One region of the Mesorhizobium sp. M6A.T.Cr.TU.014.01.1.1 genome, then DNA from elsewhere that is predicted to be linked to it. Evidence: riboswitches for the same ligand, from Rfam matches in the RefSeq annotation. Region 1 holds a riboswitch; each other region holds the start of a gene.
What was found. A riboswitch is a leader RNA that binds a small molecule or an ion and turns the genes downstream of it on or off. The one in region 1 is predicted to bind thiamine pyrophosphate.

Region 1 (7,969 bases):
GCCATCGTGCCAGTGCTCGGCGCATTCGTGATCTGGGTGCCGGCAGCGATCTATCTCGCGCTGGAAGGGGCTTGGGCGAGCGCGGCGATACTGACCATCTGGGGCGGCGTCATCGTCGCCGGCATCGACAATCTGCTCTATCCGATGCTTGTCGGGAGCCGGCTGCGGCTCCACACGGTGGTGGCCTTTATCGGCGCGGTCGGTGGCATCGTTCTCTTTGGAGCATCCGGGCTCGTCCTTGGCCCTGCGGTGATCGCGGTCACCATCAGCCTCATTGACATCCTCAAGAAACGATTGAACGACCAACCCGAGGCGGAACCGGCGTCAAAGCGCGACACGAAGCCATCACGTCAGTCCGGAGCCGCGCCTAGTCGTGAGTAGGCACCGCCGCGCGCGACCAGTTCATCATGGGGACCTTGTTCGACGATGCCCGTTTCGGCGACCACGACGATGCGATCGGCATTGCGGATCGTCGCCAGCCGGTGCGCGATCACCAAGGTGGTCCGGCCCTGCGCAAGTTCTGCCAGCGACTGCTGGATCTCCCGCTCGGTCTGCGTGTCGAGTGCCGACGTCGCCTCGTCCAGGATGAGGATTGTCGGGTTCTTCAGGAACATACGCGCGATTGCCAGGCGCTGCTTCTGACCACCCGACAGTTTTACGCCACGCTCGCCAATGATCGTATCGAGGCCTTCCGGCAGGGAAGCGATGAGTTCGTGGAGGCGCGCGCGGCGCGCGGCCTCGACGATCTCGCTTTCGACCGCGTCCAGCCGGCCATAGGCGATGTTCTCGCGGATCGTGCCGCCAAACAGGAACACGTCCTGCTGCACGATGCCGATCTGGCCGCGCAACGAGGCCAGCGTCATGTCGCGGATATCCAAACCGTCGATTGTGATGGCGCCGCTGTCGACCTCGTAAAAACGCGGCAGTAGTGAGCACAGGGTCGTCTTGCCGGCGCCTGACGGCCCGACGAAGGCGATGGTCTGTCCTGCTGTTATGTCAAGATCGACGTTCTTCAAAACCGGCCGTTCGCCGCTATAGCCGAAGGTGACATCCCGGTAGCTGATGTCACCTTTGAGCGTCGGTGCATCAACTGCGCCAGGCCGATCCGCAATGTCAGGCTCAGTATCGAGGAGAGCCGCATAGCGGCGAAATCCGGCGATGCCTTTCGGATAGGTTTCGATCACCGAATTGATCTTGTCGATCGGCCGGAAGAACACATTGACCAGGAGCAGGAAGCCAACGAAGCCGCCACTGGAAAGTTCGCCACGCAGCACGAGGTAGCTTCCGGCGATCATTACCACCAGTTGGATCAACCGCATGCTCATGTAGCTCAGCGACGTGCTGGCGGCCATGATGCGATAAGCATCGAGCTTGGTCTTGCGGTAGCTGGCGTTGTCGCGCGCGAAAAGATTGCGTTCGTGGTCCTCATTGGCGAACGCCTGCACCACCCGCATGCCGCCGACATTCTCCTCGATGCGAACATTGAAATCGCCGACCCGCCCGTAAAGCGCCTGCCAGTTGCGCGTCATGCGCGCGCCATAGCGGCTTGTCACCCAGGCGACCAGCGGCACAATTGCCGCTGTGATCAATGCAAGCTGCGGATTGACCAGGAACATCAGTGCGAAGGCGCCGAGGAAGGTCATGATCGCGATGAACAGGTCTTCGGGACCATGATGGGCGACCTCGCCGATTTCCTCCAGGTCCTTGGTGACGCGGGCGATGAGGTGGCCGGTCTTGTGGTTGTCATAGAAGCGGAACGAGAGCTTCTGCAGGTGATCGAAGCTCTTCCGACGCATCTCGGTCTCGATGTTGATGCCGAGCATATGACCCCAGTAAACCACGACCGCCATCAGTCCGGTGTTCAGCACATAGATGGCAAGCAGGCCGGCCGACGCAGCAAGGATCAGCAGCAATTGCTGCGTCGGCAGCAGGTCGTCCACGAACACCTTGACTGCCATCGGGAACCCAAGTTCCAGCATGCCAGACAGAACCGCACAGCAGAAATCCAGGATGAACAGACCCTTCCAGGGGCGGTAGTAGGAGAAAAATCTACGAAGCATTGGGACGCTTTTTCTGTTCGAAGGTCTGGATTGCCAGGAGCATGCCTGTGCGAGGGTGTCAATTCCGGCATGCTCGAAAGGGCGGGACGGTGATGACCTGTCCGCGCAGCAAAGCAGCGCCTGGCGGCTTACGGCGCTCTGATCGGACGAACGGGATTGGATCTGGACTCTGGACCCTAAAGCGTCGGAAGACCGTATCGCTGGCGAAGAGTGCGCCCGGCGCCGAAAACATCCGAACGCTCCAGCAAAGGCATTACCTCGTCGACGAAGCTTTGCAGGTCGGCGGGCATGACGGGCGCCATGACATTGAAGCCGTCGGCCGCTCGGCCCGCGAACCATTGCTGCATCGTGTCGGCGATGTCGCGGCCATTTCCGACGGCGAGCAGATGACCGCGGCCAGCTGCGAGGCGCATGAGCAACTGGCCTAGTGTCAGCCTGTCCCGCCTTGCGATTCCGACCAGCACGCCGACCCGGCTCTGGCTGGACTGGTTCGGCCGCGCGCTCGACAGGGGCGGTAGCGGCGCGTCGAGCTCGGCATCGGCTAGATCCTCGCCGAGGAATTCGCCGAGCTTGGCAAGGACATGGTCGGTCACGGTAAAGCCATTCAGCGCGGCCAGCCGCTCTTCGGCTGCTTGCCTGGTATGAGCGACGATCGGAACGATTCCCGGAAAGACCAGGACCGTGTCTGGATCGCGCCCGACGGCGGCCGCTCGTGATTTGATGTCGCGATAGAAGTCCTGCGCTTCCGTCAGCGTCGCCTGGACGGTGAACACGATGTCGGCGTAACGGGCGGCGAAGGCGCGGCCAGCTTCCGACGAGCCGGCCTGCGCCAGGAGCGGCCGACCTTGGGGCGATCGCGGCACGTTGAGCGGGCCCGCGGTGCGCACGAACGGACCGGCGTGATCGACGGGCCGGACCTTGTCAGGATCGAAGTATCGCCCGGCGGCCTTGTCCGGCGTCCGCGCATCGGGAGCCCAACTTTGCCAGAGCGCTATGGCTGCGTCGACCACGTCGGCTGCGCGGGCATAGCGCTCGTCATGCTCCGGCATGGCGTCCAGTCCGAAGTTACGGGCCTCGAGCACGTTGGACGAGGTGACGATGTTCCAGCCCACACGGCCTTTGCTGATGTGGTCGAGAGAGGCGAAGCGCCGGGCGAGGTGGAAAGGGTGATCGAAGCTGGTCGATGCAGTCCCGATCAGTCCGATCCTGCTGGTGACGGCAGCGATCGCCGATAGGATCAGCAGCGGATCCATCGCGTCGGAAAGATGCCGATCGGCACCACCCTGCAAGGCCAGCACATCGCCGAGGAACAGAGCGTCGAAATCGGCAGCCTCCGCGCGCCGGGCGATATCGACCCAGTAGGCCAGGCTGGTCGAGGCAAGCGGGTCGCTTTCGGGCATACGCCAACCGGCCTCGTGACTGCCGAGGCCGAAGATCACGGCATTGAGATGCATGCGCCGCGGCGGGCTCATTTTTGGTCGGCCAGATAGGCGTTGCTGTAAGAGGCCGCGAAATCGGGTCGTTCGCTGACCGGGTTTCCATCGCCGTCGCGCAGGATTTCGGCCTTGAACAGGTAGTCGCCGATAGCCTCCATCTTTGCGGGATCGATCGTGCCGATCGCCCCGGCGGGGCTTTGTAGATAGTGGCCGTCGACCAGCGCCTTCAGTGATGCCTCGATCAACGGACGGTTGGTCAGCACGTCGCTGTTTGCTCCGATCAGCATGTCAGCCGCTTCTTTCGGATGTTCGACGGCGAACGCGTAGCCGCGCCTAGTCGCGGCGATGAACGCGGTTGCCGTGTCCTTGTTTTTCTCGAGGTAGGCGCGGCTCGAGCCAATGAAATTGGTGTGTTGGTCGGGCACGCCGAAATCCGCGTAGCGGAAGGCGCGCTGGGCCTTGCCGTCAAGCTCCGCTTTGATCCCCTCCCAAGTGTAGACTTCGAGCGTAAAATCGACTGCGCCATTGGCCAAGGCCTCATAGGCAGAGGTGCCCAGCGTCACCGTTTCGAATTTGCCCTCGCCTCCGTCATGACGGATGATGGTGCCGATCAGCGCATTCTCCCAGGCGCTGCCGAAACCGCCATAGGTCAGTCCGTCCAGGTCCCTGGGGGATTGTATATCGGTGCGGTCCGCATTGAAGGCCAGCCTGCCGGTTTCCGTCTGCATGATGGCGTAGGTGGCGACGAGGTCGGCGCCGGCCGTGCGTTGGGTGAACAATCCTATGGATCCCAGTATACCGAAATCGGCCACGCGGTTGGCGATCAGCGTACCGGCCGCAGTGTCGGTGTAGGGCAGGATCTGCACGTCGAGCCCGGCCTCAGTGTAGAAGCCTTTCGCCCGGGCGACATAGAGCCCGACATGGTTTGTGTTCGGCGTCCAGTCGAGAGCGACGGTGACAGTCTGCTGGGCGAAGACGGGCGTGACGGGTCCGAGCCCGGCGATCAATGCGGCAGCGATGAAGAGGCGTCTGGAAAGCATGGTCATATCCTTTGGGCGAGCTGTGGATCGAGAAGGGTATCGAGGATGTCGGCTTCGATGGCGGTGGCTTCCGGAGAGGCAAGATCTTTGCGCGGGCGCGGAAGAGGAATGGCGATTTCGCGCAGCACGCGGGCAGGGCGGCCGCTCAGCACATAGATGCGATCGGACAGGAAGACCGCCTCGCGGATATCGTGGGTGATCAGCAGGACGGTCCAGCGATGTCGGTCCCACATCGTCTGAAGCCAGCGCTGCATGCCGGTGCGCGTGAGGGCGTCGAGTGCGCCGAACGGTTCGTCGAGCAACAGCATGGCACGGTCCTGCACGACGGTACGCAACAGCGCTGCGCGCTGGCGCATTCCGCCCGAGAGCTGCGCCGGATACTTTTGCTCGAAGCCCGCAAGGCCGAATTCGCCGAAGAGCGGCGACACCTTGTCGCGCGCCGCCTTGCGGGACATGCCCTGCACTTCAAGACCGAGCGCGGTGTTGTCGATAACCGTGCGCCAAGGCATCAGGGCATCGCGCTGCGGCATGAAGGCAAACGGTCGTCGCGCTTCGGCCAGTGGCCGGCCGTCGAAGTCGACATCGCCACCGTAGTCATCGAGATCGCCCGTCAGCAACCTGAAGATCGTGGATTTGCCGGCTCCGGAGGGGCCGAGGATTGAAACGAATTCGCCCGGCTCGACGTGCAGGGTGATGCCGGCAAGCACGTCGATATCGCCAAGACTCTTGCTGACTTGGCGCAGTTCCAGCCGCCTGCTCATGGTTTTCGTGCGGCATCGAGCCGCTCCCATGGCATGGCGGCGCGCTGGATCAGCACCGTGGCGGCAAACAGGGCCAGCGTGAGCAACGCGCTGACCAGCACGGCCGCGAGCACGAGATCGGGCCGGAAATTGTTCTTGGCGTTGAGCATGTAGATGCCGAGCCCTTTGGCCGCGCCGGCATATTCCGCGAAGATGGCGCCGACCACGGCATAGGTGATCGAGATGCGCAGCCCGGCGAAGAAATAGGGCAGCGAGGAGGGCAGGCGGGCCAGCAGGAAAATGCGCATGCGGGAAGCGCCCATCGAACTCAGAAGCGCCGAGATGTCCCGATCCGTCGATTCATAACCCTGCACCAGCGCGACCAGCATGGGAAAGAAAGTCACGAGCGCGACCAGCATGATCTTCGGCGTCAGCCCGAAGCCGAACCAGAGAACGACCAGCGGGGCGATCGCCACCAGCGGCAGGGTCTGACTGATAATGAATACCGGGAACAGGGCGCGGCGCAGCGGCTTGAAGAAGTCGATCAGCACCGAAAGGATGAAGGCAACGGCCAGCGAGCAGGCGAAACCCGCCAATGTGGCGCTGATGGTCGGCACGGTGTTGTCGAACAGCGCCTGGCGCTGCTGGATGGCTTGGGCGAGGACTCGTGACGGCGCCGGCAGCGTGGTGGGCGAGATGCCCGAGATGCGCGCATAGAGCTCCCAAGCCAAAACCAGCGTGCCGGCCGACAGCAAGGCCGGTCCGACCTTGGCGAACAAGGCTGCGATTCGCGGCGCAGCGGAGAAAGACTGGGACATGCGAGACCTCCGGCGCGAAAGATCAGCGCGGGGTCGGGCCGTTGGCCGCGACCGTGAGGTCGATCGTGATATGGTCCTCGGGCGGGCCCACGAAATCGCCGGACATCGGAAAAAGAAAAATCTGTGCGCCAGAAAACATCGCCCGCCTCGCTCCGCTGGTATTATCCAGATCAGCTCTAGGGTTTACGGGCTTGCAGCCCATCTCTCAGCCCCGACGATACGGAGCACCCCTGTGGATGGCGGCAATTAAACAGATAAAGGGTGGAGCTGCAAGTATGCGTCACGACCCGTGAAACCCTAGGTCAGAGGCGGCTGCCTCAGCAGTGGTCGCTCAGGTCGTCTCGCTACCGGATGGCATCATCAAAGATAGCATCGCTTGAGCGATTGGCGTGGTCTTTCGAGGACGGTAGATTAATGCGCGGCTTCAACTTAAGAGGGTGCTAAACTTGGCATCCTGTTCGAGATCGCTCTCAATATTTTGAGAGTCTACATGACTTTGAAGATATGAGGAAAGGCGTCGGTCGAGCGCACAGTTTCCCGTTCGTCGTCACCATTATCGATGCCAGGCGTTTAGTGAATTGTGGAAGCATGAAGACGCAATTGCACATGTTGCACGCGGCGGGTTCCTCTTCGCCAATTACGACCCGCGCTTTTATCGGAGAGCCAAATGCAAGAATTTCTTCTTTTTGCGTTCGTGGGGTTTGTAGCTCAAGCCGTGGACGGGGCTCTCGGCATGGCCTACGGCGTTGTTTCCTCGACAACACTACTGGGGTTTGGCGTGTCTCCTGCACACGCTTCGGCTTCAGTTCACGCTGCTGAGCTGTTTACCACTGCGGCCTCAGGTTCGGCTCACCTCTATCACCGCAACATTGACTGGAAGCTTTTCTGGCGGCTGATGCCATTTGGCGTGCTCGGCGGAGTTCTCGGCGCTTTTGTGCTCACCTCGTTCGAGGGAGCCATCATGAAGCCATATGTGACCACATACCTTGCGCTGGTCGGAGCTTGGCTCCTGTTCCGTTCATTCCGGCGGATCCCAAGCAATCCGGTCCCTGCAGGCGTGGTACCTCCCCTTGGGCTTGGTGGTGGATTTCTCGATGCCGCAGGGGGTGGCGGATGGGGACCAATCGTAACGACCGGCCTTCTCGGTTTTGGCGGGACGCCCCGCTACGTTATTGGCACGGTAAATGCCAGCGAGTTCCTTATCACATTCTCGGTGTCTCTGACCTTCTTGTTTGCGTTGCTAACGGGCCATTGGCAGGAGGCAGGAGAGCTAACCGAAAATCTGCTCTCCGTTGCCGGTTTGATCCTTGGCGGCGTGGTCGCAGCGCCGATGGCCGGATTGGTCGTGAAGTCAATCGCAGAAAAGACGCTCCTTAGGCTCGTTGGTATTCTCATCATACTGCTGGCAGGTTGGCAAACCGCGGAACTCTTCGAATTGGTGTAAACCAACGTCGTGACACTCATGACACGGAGATACTATCGAGTTCCACGCATCGCCCCGCTTCTCTAGCGGGCGCGCCGGAGACAAAACTCCATTCTCAAATGGAACGAAGAGGCCCCGTTGTTGTTTGGGGTCCTTGTAAACCGGAGGCCAACTGATGAATAATTTGCTTGCAACAACAGGATTGGCGCTGGCGGTCGCGATGCCTGCAGCGGCTCAGGACACCGCGACCGCGAAAGCCGAATTCGTCAACATGGCTGGCGAGAAGAATGGAACGGCCACGCTGACCGAGACGGCGCAGGGTGTGCTGATAGCGTTGGAGGTAACAGGACTGCCGGCGGGTGAATGGGTCGCGTTCCATGTTCATGAAACCGGAAAGTGCGACCATCAGACCGGCCATGACTCGGCAGGTGGGCACTTCAATCCGACGAATG
Region 2 (7,969 bases), on a different contig from region 1:
GATCGGCCGCCTTGGCGACCGCCGTGTTCAGGAGCACGGCGTCAAAGCCCAGTTCCATGACGGTCGCCGCGTGCGACGGCCGTCCGAGCCCGGCATCCACGATCAGCGGGACGCCAGGGAAATGTCTGCGCATCGAGCGTAGCGCCATGATGTTGATCGGCCCGATGGCGGAACCGATTGGTGCGCACCACGGCATCAAGACCTTGCAGCCCGCCGCAAGCAGCCGCTCGGCGGCAACAAGGTCGTCGGTGGTATAGGGGAATACCGAAAAGCCGTCCTCGGAAAGAATGCGGGCGGCTTCAACCAGGCCGAACACGTCCGGTTGTAGAGTGTCGTGGTTGCCGATCACTTCGAGCTTGATCCAGCTCGTCCCAAACACTTCGCGCGCCATTTTCGCGGTTGTGACCGCTTCCTTGACGGAGTGGCAGCCTGCCGTGTTGGGAAGGACTCTCGTGCCAAGCGAGCGGATCAGCGACCAGAATTTTTCGCCGGCCCTACCGCCTGCCATCTCACGTCGCAAGGAGACGGTCACTGCCGACGTGCCTGACGCCGTGATCGCGTCGGCAAGGATGGCCGGCGAAGGATACTGAGCCGTGCCGAGAAGCAGGCGGGAGGGAAGTGTCGTCCCGAGAAGATCGAACATGCTAGCCTCCCTGCATGGGCGAGAGGATTTCGATCCGGTCACCGTCGCTCAATCGGAACTCCGCCCGGTTGGCCTTGTGCACGAGGTCGCTGTTGACGGCCGTTGCCAGCCAATCGCCCTCATAGTCGAGCGCGGCAAGTAGCTCCGCCAGCGTGGTGGCGGCAACCTCATGCGCTTCGCCGTTGACCATTAGTTTCATGGGCAAGCTCCTTGGTTCTGTTTTGACTGAAAACCAGGTCGGCAGCCTGGCGCGCCATGGCGGGGGCGAGGAGAAAGCCGTGACGATAGAGCCCGTTGATTGCTATGATCTCGCCGTTCGTTTCGACGCGCGGCAGGTTGTCGGGAAAGGCCGGACGGACGCCGACACCGGTTTCAACGATCTCGGCCTCGCTCAAGGCCGGATAGAGGGCATAGGCGGCACCCAGCAGCTCCATCATCGATCGCGCCGTGACCGGTCCTGTGGACTGGCTTTCGATCATCGTCCCGCCAACCATGAAACGGTGATCGGTACGCGGCACCACGTAGAGCGGAAAGCGCGGATGAAGCAGCCGGACCGGGCGTGAGAGCGAAATGTCCGGCGTGCGCAGGATCAGCATCTCGCCGCGAACGCCGCGCAGCCCGTCGTCTTCTGCCGCCATCCCCGTGCAATCGATCTGACGATCGAAGCCGGAAACATGCCGGGCGTCGGTGCCGAAGTGGAATTCGACACCCATGGCTGCAAGCTTGTCATGAAGTGCCGCCATCGCCTGGCGCGGGTCGAGATGAGCCTCATCGGGGAAGAACAGTCCGCGCCGGAAGCGGCCGGCGAGATCGGGTTCCAGGAGTGCAATCTCGTCTTCATCGACACGCCGATGGCCGGACGTGCGGCTGGCGAACCGGTCAAGCTCGCCCGCATTCCGCGGTGCAGCAACAACCAGCGTTCCGGCCTGTGTCAACTGGCCGGACAGAACTGCATCCCACCAGCCGGCGGCATCGCGTCCGAGATCCAGCACTGGCTGCTCGGCGCTTTCACACTCGCACCATGGCGCCAGCATGCCGCCCGCGAACCACGATGCATTGCCGCCAAGGCCATGCCGGATCTCGGCGACTGTGACCGTCGCGCCGCGGGCGGTGAGTTCGAAGGCCGCGGTGAGGCCGGCGACGCCGGCCCCTTTGACCAGCACCCTCATGACGCTTCCGGCGCCTCTGGCATGACCCGTACGCCGGTCTCGTCTACCGGCAGGTAGAGATCGCCGCCATCGCGATATTTCGCCGCCATTGCCGCCATGCCCTCTTTCTGTGCCTCGGCGCGGATGTCGTGAGAAATACGCATGGAGCAGAATTTCGGCCCGCACATCGAGCAGAAATGTGCCATCTTGTGCGCCTGCTTGGGCAAGGTCTGGTCGTGGAAGGAGCGCGCGGTTTCGGGGTCGAGCGACAGGTTGAACTGGTCCTCCCAGCGGAACTCGAAGCGCGCGCGGGAAAGGGCATCATCCCTGACTTTCGCGGCCGGATGGCCCTTCGCCAGGTCGGCTGCATGGGCGGCGATCTTGTAGGTGATCACGCCAATCTTGACGTCGTTGCGATCGGGAAGGCCGAGATGCTCCTTCGGCGTGACGTAGCAGAGCATGGCGGTGCCAAACCAGCCGATCATGGCGGCGCCGATGCCCGAGGTGATGTGGTCATAGCCCGGGGCGATGTCGGTCGTCAGCGGTCCAAGCGTGTAGAAGGGCGCCTCGCCGCAGACGGCGAGCTGCTTTTCCATGTTCTCCTTGATCTTGTGCATCGGCACGTGGCCGGGGCCTTCGATCATTACCTGGCAATCCTTCGCCCAGGCGATCTGCGTCAGCTCGCCAAGCGTTTCCAGCTCGGCGAATTGTGCTGCGTCATTGGCGTCGGCGATCGAGCCGGGACGAAGACCGTCGCCGAGCGAAAAGGACACGTCATAGGCCCGGCAGATGTCGCAGATTTCGGCGAAGTGCTCGTAAAGGAAGCTTTCGCGGTGATGGTGCAGGCACCATTTGGCCATGATTGAGCCGCCGCGCGAGACAATGCCCGTGACCCGGTCGACGGTCAGCGGGATGTAATGCAGCCGCACACCGGCATGGATGGTGAAGTAGTCGACGCCTTGTTCGGCCTGCTCGATCAGCGTGTCTCGATAGACCTCCCAGCTCAGATCCTCGGCGATGCCGCCCACCTTCTCCAGCGCCTGATAGAGCGGCACCGTGCCGATCGGCACCGGCGCATTGCGCACGATCCAGTCGCGGATGTTGTGGATGTTGCGGCCGGTCGACAGGTCCATCACCGTATCGGCGCCCCAGCGGATCGCCCAGACCATCTTTTCGACCTCTTCGGCCATCGAGGAGGTGACCGCCGAGTTACCGATATTGGCGTTGATCTTCACCAGGAAATTGCGGCCGATTATCATCGGTTCGCTCTCGGGATGATTGATGTTGGCGGGAATGATCGCGCGTCCGCGTGCCACCTCATCGCGCACGAACTCCGGCGTGACGAAATCGGGGATGGCCGCGCCTAAGGCTTCGCCGTCGCGCTGCAGCTTGCCGCGCGACATCTGACGGCCGAGGTTCTCGCGGATGGCGACGAACTCCATTTCGGGGGTGATGATGCCGGCGCGCGCATAGGCAAGTTGGGTCACCGCCTTGCCTGCCTTGGCCCTGAGTGGCCGGCTGCGAATGGGAAATTCCGGCGTCAGGCGCTCACCGGTCACAAATCCGTTGTCCTCCGGCCGCACGTGGCGCCCGTCATAGGCCTCGACATCGCCGCGCGCGGTGATCCATTCGTGGCGAAGCCGGGCAAGACCGTTTTCAATGCTGGTTTCGACAGCCGGGTCGGTATAGGGGCCGGACGGATCGTAGACGGTGACGGGCGGCTCGCCCGCTGTCGGATGGACGGAGATTTCGCGCACCGGCACCTTGATCTGCGGGTGGAGGATGCCGGATTTGTGGACCTTGCGTGAGGCGGGCAGTGGTCCCGTCGACACGGCGGGGGGGAGGGCATTCATCGTGAGGCTCCTTTGCTCATGCATTGGAGACCCAGTTCTGTGCCGGAAGGATGAAAAGACGCTTCTGTCGACCTGCCGAAACAGGACCTCGGGCATAAACTCCCGCAAAGCGCTTGCACCGTCCCTACGCCAGTATGAACTGGATCAGGTTCAACGGGTCACTGCGCCGCGAAAGCAAGCAGTATCTCAGCCCCTTGCCGGGACTCCCCTGGTGAATGCGTCAGGTTGGACGGGCCGACGCTATCTTGTCAAGCGCATTCGGGCGCCTTCGGCCGGTGGCGATGACCGGCGGCCTGTCAAAACCGGGCGGAGAGCTCGCGCATGCATCGGGGACAAGTCACGCCCCGGAGACCAGGGCTGGAATGGCCAAAGCCTCTTTCGCTTCGTGAAGGATGGAGAAACTGTATCGGCCATGTGCGTCGAGATCGACCGAGTAGCTCAGGCGGTCACGGATGTGGTTATCCTGGTCGAAGGTGACGATTCGCGGCTTCAGCGAGGTGATTTGCACCTCGTCCAGGTAGATGGACTTGCAGATAATGATCTGGTCGTCGGGCTGGCAGGTGCGGGCGGCCGCTCGATTCAGGATGCAGCATCGGCGGCGTTCCCGATACCAATGACATCTTGCGGGCAACTTATGCAATCACCGGCTTCGTAAAACCCGACGGCGGCGGCCGTGTCCTGGCGCTGAGGATGTGCCGCTGTTCCAGCAGAGAAATCGCATGGGCCGCGGAGTTTTCGCTCTGCGAGGAAGAGTTGACGAAATCGTTTAGCTTGCTTGCAGTTTGTACGACCGCCTTTGAAAGCAACTAAGCTATTGCATTGATATGTTGGTGCGGCGATCGATCGCTACATATCCGGCCGCCATTATCCGAGTATTGGTCCGCCTCATGGCAATCCCTGCGGGGTCGTCGGCGGCCGGATCGGCCGCGCCCTCCAGTCATCAAAGAGGAAGCGACCGAGAATTCCGCTGCCGAAAACTTCCCTGGCTTGGCTATGCATGCGGTAGATGAGATCGCCGCCTACCGCGGCCTGGTCGAGGAAGGCATCGACGCGAAGAATATCGCCGCCCAGTTCGGACAGTCTGGTTATCGCCATGCGTCAGCGGCTCAGACTTGCGGTCTCGAGAGCGGCCTTTGGGGGTCACCTCCTTTTTGATTCAGAGGTTGGAAGACGGCTTCTCGTTACCCAATAGAAATGGCGACTACGGAACGCGATCGCGGCCATCAGGAAACACCTGTCTTCGGCTCAACCTCGACATGGCGTCCGATCGACCGCAGATATACAGCTATCTCGTCCATGAGATGATCGCGTTCGCCGTAGATTTCAGCAATCCTACGCAGCTGTGCTCGACGGCCCTCCGTTGCGCCGGCGTCAAATCAGCATCGCCAAAGACGTATCCCAAGTTGCCAATCGCGCAAATGTTGCAGCCGGCGTCCACAACTGATTGCACGAATGCCGGAATGTCTTTTTCTTGCATGGTCTTCATGTCGAATCTCTCGTGAATGGCGAGCTCGCGCCCCCATGCTGCCTTTTCAGCGTGTCCTCTGGGCGGCGCAAGCCTTGAGCGTGGTTGTGCCCGGGCAACCTCGACTATCCCGTCTGCCACGCTCTTTAGAGTCGGTGGGGTCTGGTGATCGCAGGCTGGGCCACTCAAAAGCCTGCAAGAAGAAAGTCATGGCGACCATTGCTCAAGATCGCAAGGGTGCGTGCAAGACCTTCCGTTGGCAGTCATGCACGCCCACTCAGAGAGAGTCCGGCCGCGGAAATTCTCCCTTATTCGTAAGAAAGCTCATTGAGCAACTGGGCATTGAGCAACTGGGTCTCACGTCGCGGGTCTCGTGTGCTTCACAGCCGAAAATAGGGTACCGCCGTGGCAATTCTCGAAAAGTGCAGGTTACCTCGTTCAGGACACGGCGGATTGCCTTCCGACGGCACCCTTGCTGCAACGTGCGACCTAACGAGACATATCTCGTTCGCGTTCCCTCGACCTGTCTTCGTATTGCTGCTTGCCCTGCGATTTCAGGCCCTCTGCTAGCTCCTCGGCCGCTCTTTGGCCTGCAATGTCACTATTCAAGATCATGTCCGGCATCCCTGGATGGTGATAACCGTAACGCGCATGCAGCTTCCCTCAAGCGCAGCGCGTATCCGTCGATTAGTTTCGTCGTCCGGAACCCGAAGCCCTTATCCGGCCTGGTGTATCCATCATTCAACCGGTATACCGTTCCAAACTTTGGCGGACCATTTACCTCAGGCATGATCATCTCGCGTGACATTGTTTTTTGGCGGCGCCATCATCGCACGTGGCATTTTCTAAAAATCAAGACGTGTTAATTTGTAAAATCAGGGATGTGGCCGCGCCCGCTGCGAGGATTTGCAGGTAGCTCTTCAGCTCCAACACGATGTGTGAGGCGGCGGTGGAAAAAGGCAACCGACTTTTAATTGGCGGTACTCACTTCGGAAGCGCTGCAATCGATCCTGAGGATACTATTGATCGCGAGCGCCCAATGCGTCCGCCGTTGGATCCAGGTGACCTCGCCGCTCGCTCCGCGTTCGGCGCCCGTCGCAGAAAGGTAATCGCGCAATTGCTGCACATGCGCCTCGCGGACGTAGGCGTGGGATTCACGTCCGATTTCCAATTGATCGCGGCGTCGACCCGTCCTTTGATGATCGCGAAGGCATCGGCCCGTCCGGCGATATGCTTCGTCGCGAGCTCAGATTGCGATCTCGGGCACAAGGCGAGATCACAGTTCTGCGATCTGTGGTAACGCGAGCCCGCGAAGCGCCGCCGCGGCCTCTCTTTGGAATCTGGCCGAGAATCGTCGTCGTCTGAGATCAGTTGATCGAGCAGTTCGCGCGCGCGGGACGCGCTTGCGTCCAGTCTCTCCCGCGAGCTCGCCCGTGACAAGCTCCTCCATCAGCTTCTGAAGGATGACGCCCCGACGCGCTCCGGCACCGACCACCTCCGGATGCTCAACGTGGCTCTCTGAGGTCACGACCCCATCGAGAGGGTCGCCCAGCCGATCAGCGTCGTGCCAACTGGGCCGGCGCCAGACGACCGGTGGGGCACTTTCCTCAATGCACCGCTGTTCGGCGGCAAACATGTCGGAAGACTGCTCGTTCGGCCGGGAGGCCAGCGGCTGCGTTTCCCGACGCGCAAAGGACGAAGCTCCAGCTCGGGAATTTCATACTGACGCAGATCGATAGAGCTGAACCAGGAGTCTTTTGACGCCTGAGGGTGTGTGGGACAATCAGAATATCTCGCACCCGTATGCAGGCCACATACCAGGTACGCTCACGCTGATTGGCATCTCGCCGGTTCACCGCCATTGCCTCAAGATGGCGGCCCCGCGACACGCTGTGTGGGGTTTGTCAGGTCCGCGCCACAGGCTTGGTAAGCCGATGTGTTGTTTGCCGTCGGCTAAAGAGCTGAACAGCAAGCATAAACTTCTGTCGCCGGCTCGATCCGTCAGATTGGAACGAGATTTGCACCCTTGAGGGTGAGACGACGGCAGCAGCCGACCGGCTCTCCTGTCGCGGACCCCGCGATCGACATAACCAAGGAAGGAGCCCAGCATAGCACAGGCACCGCCAGCCGAGAACTCCCCGATGGCCGGCGCGAGCCATGGGTCGGTGGTAGATCGGCTGGTCGGCATCGACCTCGCTCGGGGCCTGGCTGTCTTCGGGATGTGTGCCGCCCATCTCGGTCCCGACCCCGGCGAAGGAGGACTAGTCGGGTTTCTGATGGAACTAACCCATGGGCGGTCGTCCGCCCTGTTTGCCGTATTGGCTGTTTTTTCGATTCTCCTGATTACCGGTCGCAAGGCGCCGAAGTCGGGGGTTGCAGGTAGACAGGCCATTGCCAGAGTCGCAATTCGTGCCCTTGTTTTGGTCGCGCCCGGGATGCGGCCCGACGCTTGGGCGGTGCCATGAAAGATGAAATGGCCGCCTCCGGTCTCGTTGACGAATTGGAGGCTATGGTGGCAAATAGGCGCGTTGTCTGATCGCCGCTTTGATACTGGCGGTCCGATCCTGCTCAGACATTTAGATCCTTCAAGTTCACCTTCGGCCGCGTCGGCATCTTGCCGACTGGCTTTACGCATCCACGTCATTCCGCCGATGCTTCTGCACCGGGCCAAGTCGACATTTATCCCCACTTGGTGCCTCTTACAGACCATCGTGTTTCAGCATCAGTCGGTTCCTATTTTGCCGAGACTCAGGACCGATTGATACTGTGCCGTTAGTGAACGCTACCCGGGATCTCGACTGGCTAAAGGCTCGTTGTTCGCAGCTCATCCTGGCCAAGACGTTGTTAGCTGGCCATTTCA
Region 3 (7,969 bases), on a different contig from region 1:
TGTTCCCGGCCTGCCACGCAGAGCCGGGCCTTCTGCGATCCGGCCGGATAGTAGATGCCCGCATGGATGACCTCGGAATTGCGCGAGCTGGTCCCGGTGCCGATGGCGTTCTCGGCTTCGAGGATCAGGGTGTCCAGGGCCGCGTTGCGCCATCTCTCGCGCAATCGCGAGGCCAATGACGCCGGCGCCGGCCACGATGCAGTCGACATGGTCCATGATCGGGCCACCTCAGCCTTGTTGTTGTGCTGCCGGTGAGCCGTTCGACGATCACGATCCGGCGATGCGCATAGGCGGCTCCGCGCAGGTTCTCGCGTTCTGCGACCTCGAAGCTGAAATTCAGCATGTCTGCGTCCACCCGCCAGCCCTTCCGAAAGGGCTTGACACCCTTACGAGAAACAGATGCATCCAACAGCATAATGCAAGAGGCGATACGCGCCGAAACGGCGGCAGGGCCTAGTCCCGGCATGCAGGACAGGAACCATCATGGACGCACGACCGAATTCTCCCGAAGCCCGCGACATCAGCTACCACATGCACGCCTACACCAATGCCCGCAAGCATGAGGAGGCAGGGCCGCTCGTGATCGAGAAGGGCGACGGCATCTATGTCGAGGATCTGGCCGGCAACCGCTACATCGAGGCGATGGCCGGGCTTTGGAGCGTCGCGGTCGGCTTCTCGGAGAAGCGGCTGGTCGATGCGGCGGTGCGCCAGATGTCCAAGCTGCCTTATTATCACGACTTCGGCTCCAAATCGCATTCGCCGCTGATCGATCTCGCCGAGAAGCTGGTGCAGATGGCGCCGGTGCCGATGAGCAAGGCGTATTTCACCAATTCCGGCTCCGAGGCCAACGACACGGCCATGAAGATGATCTGGTACCGGTCGAATGCGCTCGGCCAGCCGGCACGCAAGAAGATCATTAGCCGCATTCGCGGCTATCACGGCGTCACCATCGCCTCGGCAAGCCTGACCGGCCTGCCCAACAATCACATTTCCTTCGACCTGCCGATCGCCAATGTGCTGCACACGTCGACACCGCACCATTGGCGCGAGGCGCTGCCAGGCGAGAGCGAAGAGCAGTTTTCGAGCCGGCTTGCCGACGACTTGGAAAAGCTGATCCTGGCCGAGGGCCCGGAAACCATCGCCGCCTTCTTCGGCGAGCCGATCATGGGCGCCGGCGGCGTCATCGTTCCCCCGGCCGGCTACTGGGAGAAGATACAGGCGGTCCTGTCGAAGTACGACATCCTGATCGTCGCCGACGAGGTCATCTGCGGTTTTGGCCGAACCGGCGAGATGTTCGGTTCGCAGACCTTCGGCATCAGGCCTGACATCATGGTGCTGTCGAAGCAGATCTCTTCCTCCTACCTGCCGATCTCGGCCCTGCTGATCAACGAGAAAATGTTCGAGCCGATTGCCGACGAAAGCAATCGGATCGGCACCTTCGGTCATGGCTTCACCGGCGGCGGCCATCCCGTCGCGGCGGCGGTCGCGCTCGAGAACCTGAAGCTGATCGAGGAGCGCGACCTTGTCGGCAATGCGCGCACGGTCGGCGCGCATATGCAGAAACGGCTGCGCAACCTCGCTTCGCACCCGCTTGTCGGCGAGGTGCGTGGCGTCGGCCTGATCGCGGCGGTCGAACTGGTCGGCGATAAGGTGACCAAGACGCCGTGGGAGACGGCCGGCGCGCTGGGCGGGCTTGTCAACGGCTTCATGCAGCAGAACGGCGTCATCTCGCGCAACATGGGCGACGCGCTGGCCTTCTGCCCGCCGCTGATCATCACCGAGCCCCAGGTCGATCAGATGATCGACGCGTTTGAAAGATCGCTCGAAGCCGCGGTCAAGCAGGTCGGATCACAGAGCTGATCAGGTCGTCCAAAGCCAGAGCTGAATGGGCCTTGGTGATTGGCGAAGCCGAAGCGGTATCCATTCTCCCCCCTTGCGGGGGAGATGTCCGGTAGGACAGAGGGGGGTGTGAAGGATCGCCAACTTTCGACTTCAGCCTTGCCAACCCGAATCAGCTTGAGGGCGCGGCTGCGATCGATTTACAGGTCGGAGGGAAGCACCCCCTCTGCCTGCCGGCATCTCCCCCGCAAGGGGGGAGATCGGCAGCTTCGGCGGCGCCGCCAAGCTCGGTAATTGGTCTGAAGCGATTGCTGGGAACGATTGCCCTGGGCCACACTTGAACATCCGTTGCGCGGGTGCTACGTCGCCCATATCGACAGGGGCGCTCCGTATTGCCGGGGCTGAGATGGTGGGTGCAAGCCTTCGGTCCCTCAAGCTGATCTGGGTAATGCCAGCGGAGCGAGGCGACCATGTTTTCAGGTGCACAGATTTCCCTGTATCCGATGTGCGACGATTTCGTCGGCGTCATCCTTGGGGCGCTTTCGGCGCTCGATCCGTATCGACCGAATTTCCGCATCGAGACCGACGACATCTCGACGCTGATCGTCGGCCCGCCGGAACAGCTTTTCCCGGCCATGCGCGACCTCTTCGCATCGGCGGCGGCGAGTGGCGTGCATTGCGTGTTGTCGGCGACGGTGTCGCGCGGCTGTCCGGGCGAGCCTGACGATCCGATCTGCACACCGATTTCCGGCAGCAGCCACGAGCTGTCCCTGGCCGAGCGCATCGGCGCGGCGCGGGCGCATGTCGATGGTGCGAAAAAACTCGGACAAGAGGTCGCCGCGCAGTTCTCGCTCTATCCGCTCGGCGAGGGCCATCACATGGATGAGATCTACGGCTGCATCGACTTCCTCAAGATTTCGGGCGTCTTCGACAGGTCGAAGAATTTCTGCACGAAGCTGAGAGGCGATGCCGGACCGGTGTTCGCGACGCTGTCGGAAGCCTTCCTTCGCTTCGGCGCGCCGCAAGGCCATGTCGCGCTCGATCTCACTGTGTCGGCGAACAGCCCGAGTCCTTGTTAGGGCGTGTCGATATTCGGGGTGGGCGACGACGTCGATCGGCCGGCCCTCGGCCGCCACCGCGGCGGGATCGCGCTCAGGTGATGTCTCAGTTTAACTTGCGGCTCACGACCCAGCCGACCTTGTGCAGTGCCGACCGCCGTTGATATGCTCGATCATTCCGTCAGCGGGGAAGGATGTTCGATATTTCGCGTCGCGACCTGACACTTGGCGCGGCCGGTGCTCATGCTGCGTTTGGGCTCCACAAGCCGATCACGTTTGTCGACGCGGCCCGCGCTCAACACGCCGTCGCTCAACCTTTCCGAAAATACAAGGTTGGCGACATTGAAGTCTTTTCTCTGATTGATGGCATGCGTGACGTTCCCCTGCGGGAGGGTATGGTCAGGAATGTCAGCGTCGAACAGGTCAAGACGGCGTTGCGTGGTGCCGGTTTTCCCGACAATCAGGCGCCCCTGCGGTTTATCGTCATGGCGCTAAAGCTGCGCGATCAAGTGGTCTTGATCGACTCGGGTACCGGCGGTCATCCGATTTATGGTGAGGGGAACGGCCGGCTATTCGAGAGCATGGCTGCGGCGGGCCTTGACCCCAAGGCAGTCAAGACAATCCTGATCTCCCATCTGCACGGCGACCACATTTATGGCCTCATGAACAATGAGAGCAATGCGCAGGTCTTCCCGGATGCCGACATCGTGGTGCCCGCCGAGGAATTGAAATGGTGGACGCGCCCGGGAGTCGAGTCGATCGATCTCGGACCGACGCGCAAGGGCCTCGCTCAGCGCATTCAGGCTACGGTGGCTACGTGGAAAAACGTCAGGACCTTTGAGGGAGAACCAGAACTCCTACCTGGCGTGCACGCCGTTCAGGCCCCCGGCCATAGCCCGGGAATGGTCGCGCATCTGGTCACCTCGGGCGGCAAACAGCTCCTGATCAGCGCTGACGTGGTCAATCTTGCGCCCCATGTTTCAACAAATCCCGAGTGGCAGCTTGCTATCGACCAGGATCCGCAAATGGCCGTCGAAACGCGAAGGAAGATCTTCGATCGCGCGGTCGCCGACAAGCTCACCATTTCGGGTACTCACTGGTTGATGCCGAACGTCGGCACGTTGTCCAAGGATGGCAACGGCTACGTATTCGCAGCCGACGGGTAATATCACAGTACCCGCTGCCAACTGGACGACGACGGCTGCCGTGCCGGACGAACCGGTCGGCGTCAGACGTCGAACGCAGAACCAAGCGAGAGCGATAATCTTGGCTATCAACGGGTCGCTGCGAGATCCGAAATGGCGTCTGGAACGACCACCAGCTTGCCGACGAAATCCTTGGCGATGAAATCCGCTTGGGCGCGGTGGAAATCGGAGAGCTTGTAGACGCCGCCGACCAGCGGCCGGATCTTCTTGTCTTCGATGTAGCGAACAATACGGCGGAAGTCGTGCCGCGTGCCCTGGCTCGAGCCGTGCAACTGCAACTGCTTGAGATACATGGTGCGCAGATCGAGCTGCACGACCGGGCCGGCAATTGCGCCGGCTGTGGTGTAGCGGCCTTCGGGCCTGAGGATGCGCAGCAGATCGTTGAAGATCGCGCCGCCGACCAGATCGGCAACCACGTCGATCGGCTGGCCGCCGGTTGCCTCATTTACCGCAGCCGGCAGGTCGGCCACACCCCGGATGATCACCGCCTCGGCGCCGATGTCGAGCACGGCCTGTTCCTTGCCCTTGCCGACGACTGCATAGGGGACGGCGCCGCGCGCCCGCGCCAGCTGCACGATGCCGGAGCCGACGCCGCCCGACGCGCCGGTGACCAGCACGCGCTCGCCGGCCTTCAATGCGGCGCGTTCCAGCATCTGCTCGCCGGTGAGATAGGCGCAGCAGAAGGTGGCGAGTTCGACATCGGTCAACTCGGTGTCGACGACATGGGCGTTCTCGGCCGGCACGGTCTGATACTCGGCATAGCCGCCGTCACGGCCGTGGCCCATATAGTCGATGTCGGCGAGTGAATCGTCGTCGCGGTTGTAGATGGAGAAGTCGACCATCACCCGCTCGCCGATACGGTCCGGCGAGACACCATCGCCGACTGAGGCGATGTGGCCGACCGTGTCGGTGCCCTGGATGCGCGGGAAGATCAGCGTGTTGCCCTGACGCCGCCAGGTCGATACGGCGGCAGCATCTTCCTCCGTGCCATAGGCGCCCTGTCGCACCCAGACATCGGTGTTGTTCATGCCGCAAGCGGTGACCTTGATCAGCACTTCGTCAGGCGCGGGCGAGGGCACTTTCACGTCGGTGCGGTAGACGAGCTTTTCCGGTCCGCCGTGACCAGTCAGCTGCACGGCGGCCATGGTGGCGGGGAGGGTTTTGGTCATGGCGTTCATGTCAGTTTTCAGATGTTGGCAAACACGCTCTTCACCGCATCCGCCGTCTTCGACACGACGATGTCGGCCTCTTCGCGCGTCAGGCAGAGCGGCGGCGCGAAGCCGAGAATGTCGCCTTGCGGCATGGCGCGGCCGATGACGCCGCTTGCCGCAAGGGCGGTAGCGACCTGCGGCCCGATCTTCTGCGAGGCGTCGAAGAACACGCGGTCGTCCCGGTCGGCGACGAACTCGATTGCCGCCAGCATGCCGTCGCCGCGGACGTCACCGACATGTTTGTGGCCGCCGACGGCTTTCGTCAGTTCGGCGCGGAAATAGGCGCCGGTCTCGCCGGCGTTGGTCACCAGGTCCATCTCGTCGATCAGCTCGAGATTGGCGACGCCGGCGGCAACGCAGATCGGATGCGCCGAATAGGTCCAGCCATGGCCTATGCTGCCGAGCTTGTCGGAACCCTGCACCAGCACCTGCCAGACCTTGTCTGCGACGATGACGCCCGACAGCGGCGCATAGGCCGAGGTCAGGCCCTTGGCGATGGTGATCAGGTCGGGCTTGATGCCGTAGTGGTCGGAGCCGAACATGGTGCCCAGCCGGCCGAAGCCGGTGACCACTTCGTCGGCGACCAGCAGCACATCGTATTTCTTCAGCACCGCCTGGATCTTTTCCCAGTAGAGGACGGGCGGCGGCACGATGCCGCCGGTGCCGAGGATCGGCTCGCCGATGAAGGCGGCGACCGTGTCCGGGCCCTCGGCCAGGATCATCTCTTCGAGCTTGTCGGCGCAGTGTTGGGAAAACTGTTCCTCGCTCATCGAGCGGTCGGCGCGGCGGAAATAGTAGGGCGCCTCGGTGTGCAGGATCGGCGCACGCGGCAGGTCGAAGGTGTTGTGGAACAGGTCGAGCCCGGTCAGCGAACCGGTCATGACGCCGGAGCCATGATAGCCGCGCCAGCGCGAGATGATCTTCTTCTTCTCCGGCCGGCCGAGCACGTTGTTGTAGTACCAGATCAGCTTGATGTTGGTCTCGTTGGCGTCGGAGCCGGAGAGGCCGAAATAGACCCTCGACATCCCTTGCGGGGCGCGGTCGATGATCATCTTGGAGAGCGTGATCGACGCCTCGGTGCCGTGGCCGACATAGGCATGGTAGTAGGCGAGGTTCTTGGCTTGCGCGGCGATGGCGTCCGCGATTTTCTGGCGGCCATAGCCGACATTGACGCAGTAAAGCCCGGCGAAAGCATCGATGCTCTTGCGCCCATTATTGTCCCAGATGGTGACGCCTTCGCCGCCGGCGATGATGCGGGTCGGGCTCTCGCCGCGCGCGTGGGTGCCCATATGGGTCGAGGGATGGAAGAAGTGGTCGCGGTCCCAAGCGGCGAGTTCGTTGGACTGGTCGAGCATCTTTTTTACTCCTAAGGAAAAGTGTGGGGCGCGGCCTAGGCCACATCCAGGCAGAGGTATTTGAGATCGGTAAAGGCTTCGAGCCCATGGCGCGAGCCCTCGCGGCCGATGCCGGACTGTTTGACGCCGCCGAACGGGATCGGCGCGCCGGTGATCTTGACCCGGTTGATGGCGACCATGCCGTAGTCGAGCGCGCGGCCCATGCGCAACTGGCGGCCGCCGTTCTCGGTGACGACATAGGCGACGAGGCCGTACTCGGTGGCGTTGGCGCGGGCGACGACTTCCTCTTCGCTGTCGAAGGGCGTCAGCGCGGCGACCGGACCAAAAGTTTCCTCGCGCATGATCAGCGCGTCGTCGGTGACATCGGCCAGCAGGGTCGGCTGGTAGAACAGCGGTCCTGCAGAATCGCGTTTGCCGCCGGTGAGGCAGCGTGCGCCATGGGCGAGCGCATCGGCGACCTGCTCCTCGACCTTCTTGACGCCACGCTCGTGCATCAAGGGCCCGATGTCGGTGTCATCGGCCAGGCCATTGCCTGTACGCAACGCGTCGATGCGCCTGGCGAAGGCGGCGCAGAAACGATCGTAGATCGGGCGCTGGACATAGATGCGGTTGGCGGCGAGGCAATCCTGGCCGGACGTGGCGAATTTGGCATCGACGGCTATGGTCACAGCCTTGTCGAGATCGGCGTCGGCAAAGACGATCAGCGGCGCATGACCGCCAAGCTCCATCACCAGCCGCTTCATCGTCGGCGCACTTTGCGCGGCGATCAGCCTGCCGATCTCGGTCGAGCCGGTGAAGCTCATGGCCCGCACGCGAGCGTCCTCGCACATCCGCCCAACGATGGTCGAAGCCTTGCCGGTGAGAACGTTGAAGACGCCTGCCGGCAGGCCGGCGCGTTCGCCGAGTTCGGCCAGCGCCAGTGCCGATAGCGGCGTTTCAGACGAGGGGTGCGCGACGATGGTGCAGCCGGCGGCAAGGGCGGCGGCCGCCTTGCGGGTCAGCATGGCCGCGGGAAAATTCCACGGCGTGACGACGCCGACGACACCAAGCGGCTCGCGCCGCACCATCATCTCGGCGTTCGGCAGATGGCTGGTGACGCTTTCGGCGTTAAGGCGTTTTGCCTCCTCGGCATACCACTCGACGAAAGAGGCGGCGTAGTCGATCTCGCCAAGCGCTTCCCTAAGCGGCTTGCCCTGCTCGAGCGTCATCAAGAGCGCCAGATCCTCTTTGGCAGCGATGATCAGGTCGAACCATTTTCGTAGGATTTTCGAGCGCTCCTGCGGCAAAAGTCCGCGCCAGGC

Region 2: another riboswitch for thiamine pyrophosphate. It lies ahead of thiC (phosphomethylpyrimidine synthase ThiC); the one in region 1 lies ahead of EN885_RS10415 (ABC transporter permease).
Region 3: another riboswitch for thiamine pyrophosphate. It lies ahead of EN885_RS08080 (YkoF family thiamine/hydroxymethylpyrimidine-binding protein); the one in region 1 lies ahead of EN885_RS10415 (ABC transporter permease).

Annotation. Positions count from the first base shown of each region.
Region 1 covers NZ_RZPG01000007.1:150,134-158,102, reverse strand. Annotated here, with positions in the region: gene EN885_RS10440 (AI-2E family transporter) at 1-381, shown strand, start outside; gene EN885_RS10435 (ABC transporter ATP-binding protein) at 351-2,060, opposite strand; gene EN885_RS10430 (LLM class flavin-dependent oxidoreductase) at 2,237-3,532, opposite strand; gene EN885_RS10425 (ABC transporter substrate-binding protein) at 3,529-4,542, opposite strand; gene EN885_RS10420 (ABC transporter ATP-binding protein) at 4,539-5,297, opposite strand; gene EN885_RS10415 (ABC transporter permease) at 5,294-6,094, opposite strand; TPP riboswitch at 6,224-6,336, opposite strand; gene EN885_RS10410 (sulfite exporter TauE/SafE family protein) at 6,762-7,538, shown strand; gene EN885_RS10405 (superoxide dismutase family protein) at 7,693-7,969, shown strand, end outside.
Region 2 covers NZ_RZPG01000037.1:22,821-30,789, forward strand. Annotated here, with positions in the region: gene EN885_RS29940 (thiazole synthase) at 1-643, opposite strand, end outside; gene thiS (sulfur carrier protein ThiS) at 645-842, opposite strand; gene thiO (glycine oxidase ThiO) at 811-1,812, opposite strand; gene thiC (phosphomethylpyrimidine synthase ThiC) at 1,809-3,644, opposite strand; TPP riboswitch at 3,748-3,864, opposite strand; partial or broken gene EN885_RS29960 (aspartate 1-decarboxylase) at 3,982-4,239, opposite strand; gene EN885_RS29965 (hypothetical protein) at 4,530-4,739, opposite strand; gene EN885_RS29970 (hypothetical protein) at 4,930-5,130, opposite strand.
Region 3 covers NZ_RZPG01000004.1:287,562-295,530, forward strand. Annotated here, with positions in the region: gene EN885_RS08070 (FAD-dependent oxidoreductase) at 1-209, opposite strand, end outside; gene EN885_RS08075 (aspartate aminotransferase family protein) at 484-1,860, shown strand; TPP riboswitch at 2,208-2,319, shown strand; gene EN885_RS08080 (YkoF family thiamine/hydroxymethylpyrimidine-binding protein) at 2,310-2,918, shown strand; gene EN885_RS08085 (MBL fold metallo-hydrolase) at 3,092-4,063, shown strand; gene EN885_RS08090 (alcohol dehydrogenase family protein) at 4,171-5,280, opposite strand; gene EN885_RS08095 (aspartate aminotransferase family protein) at 5,289-6,668, opposite strand; gene EN885_RS08100 (NAD-dependent succinate-semialdehyde dehydrogenase) at 6,704-7,969, opposite strand, start outside.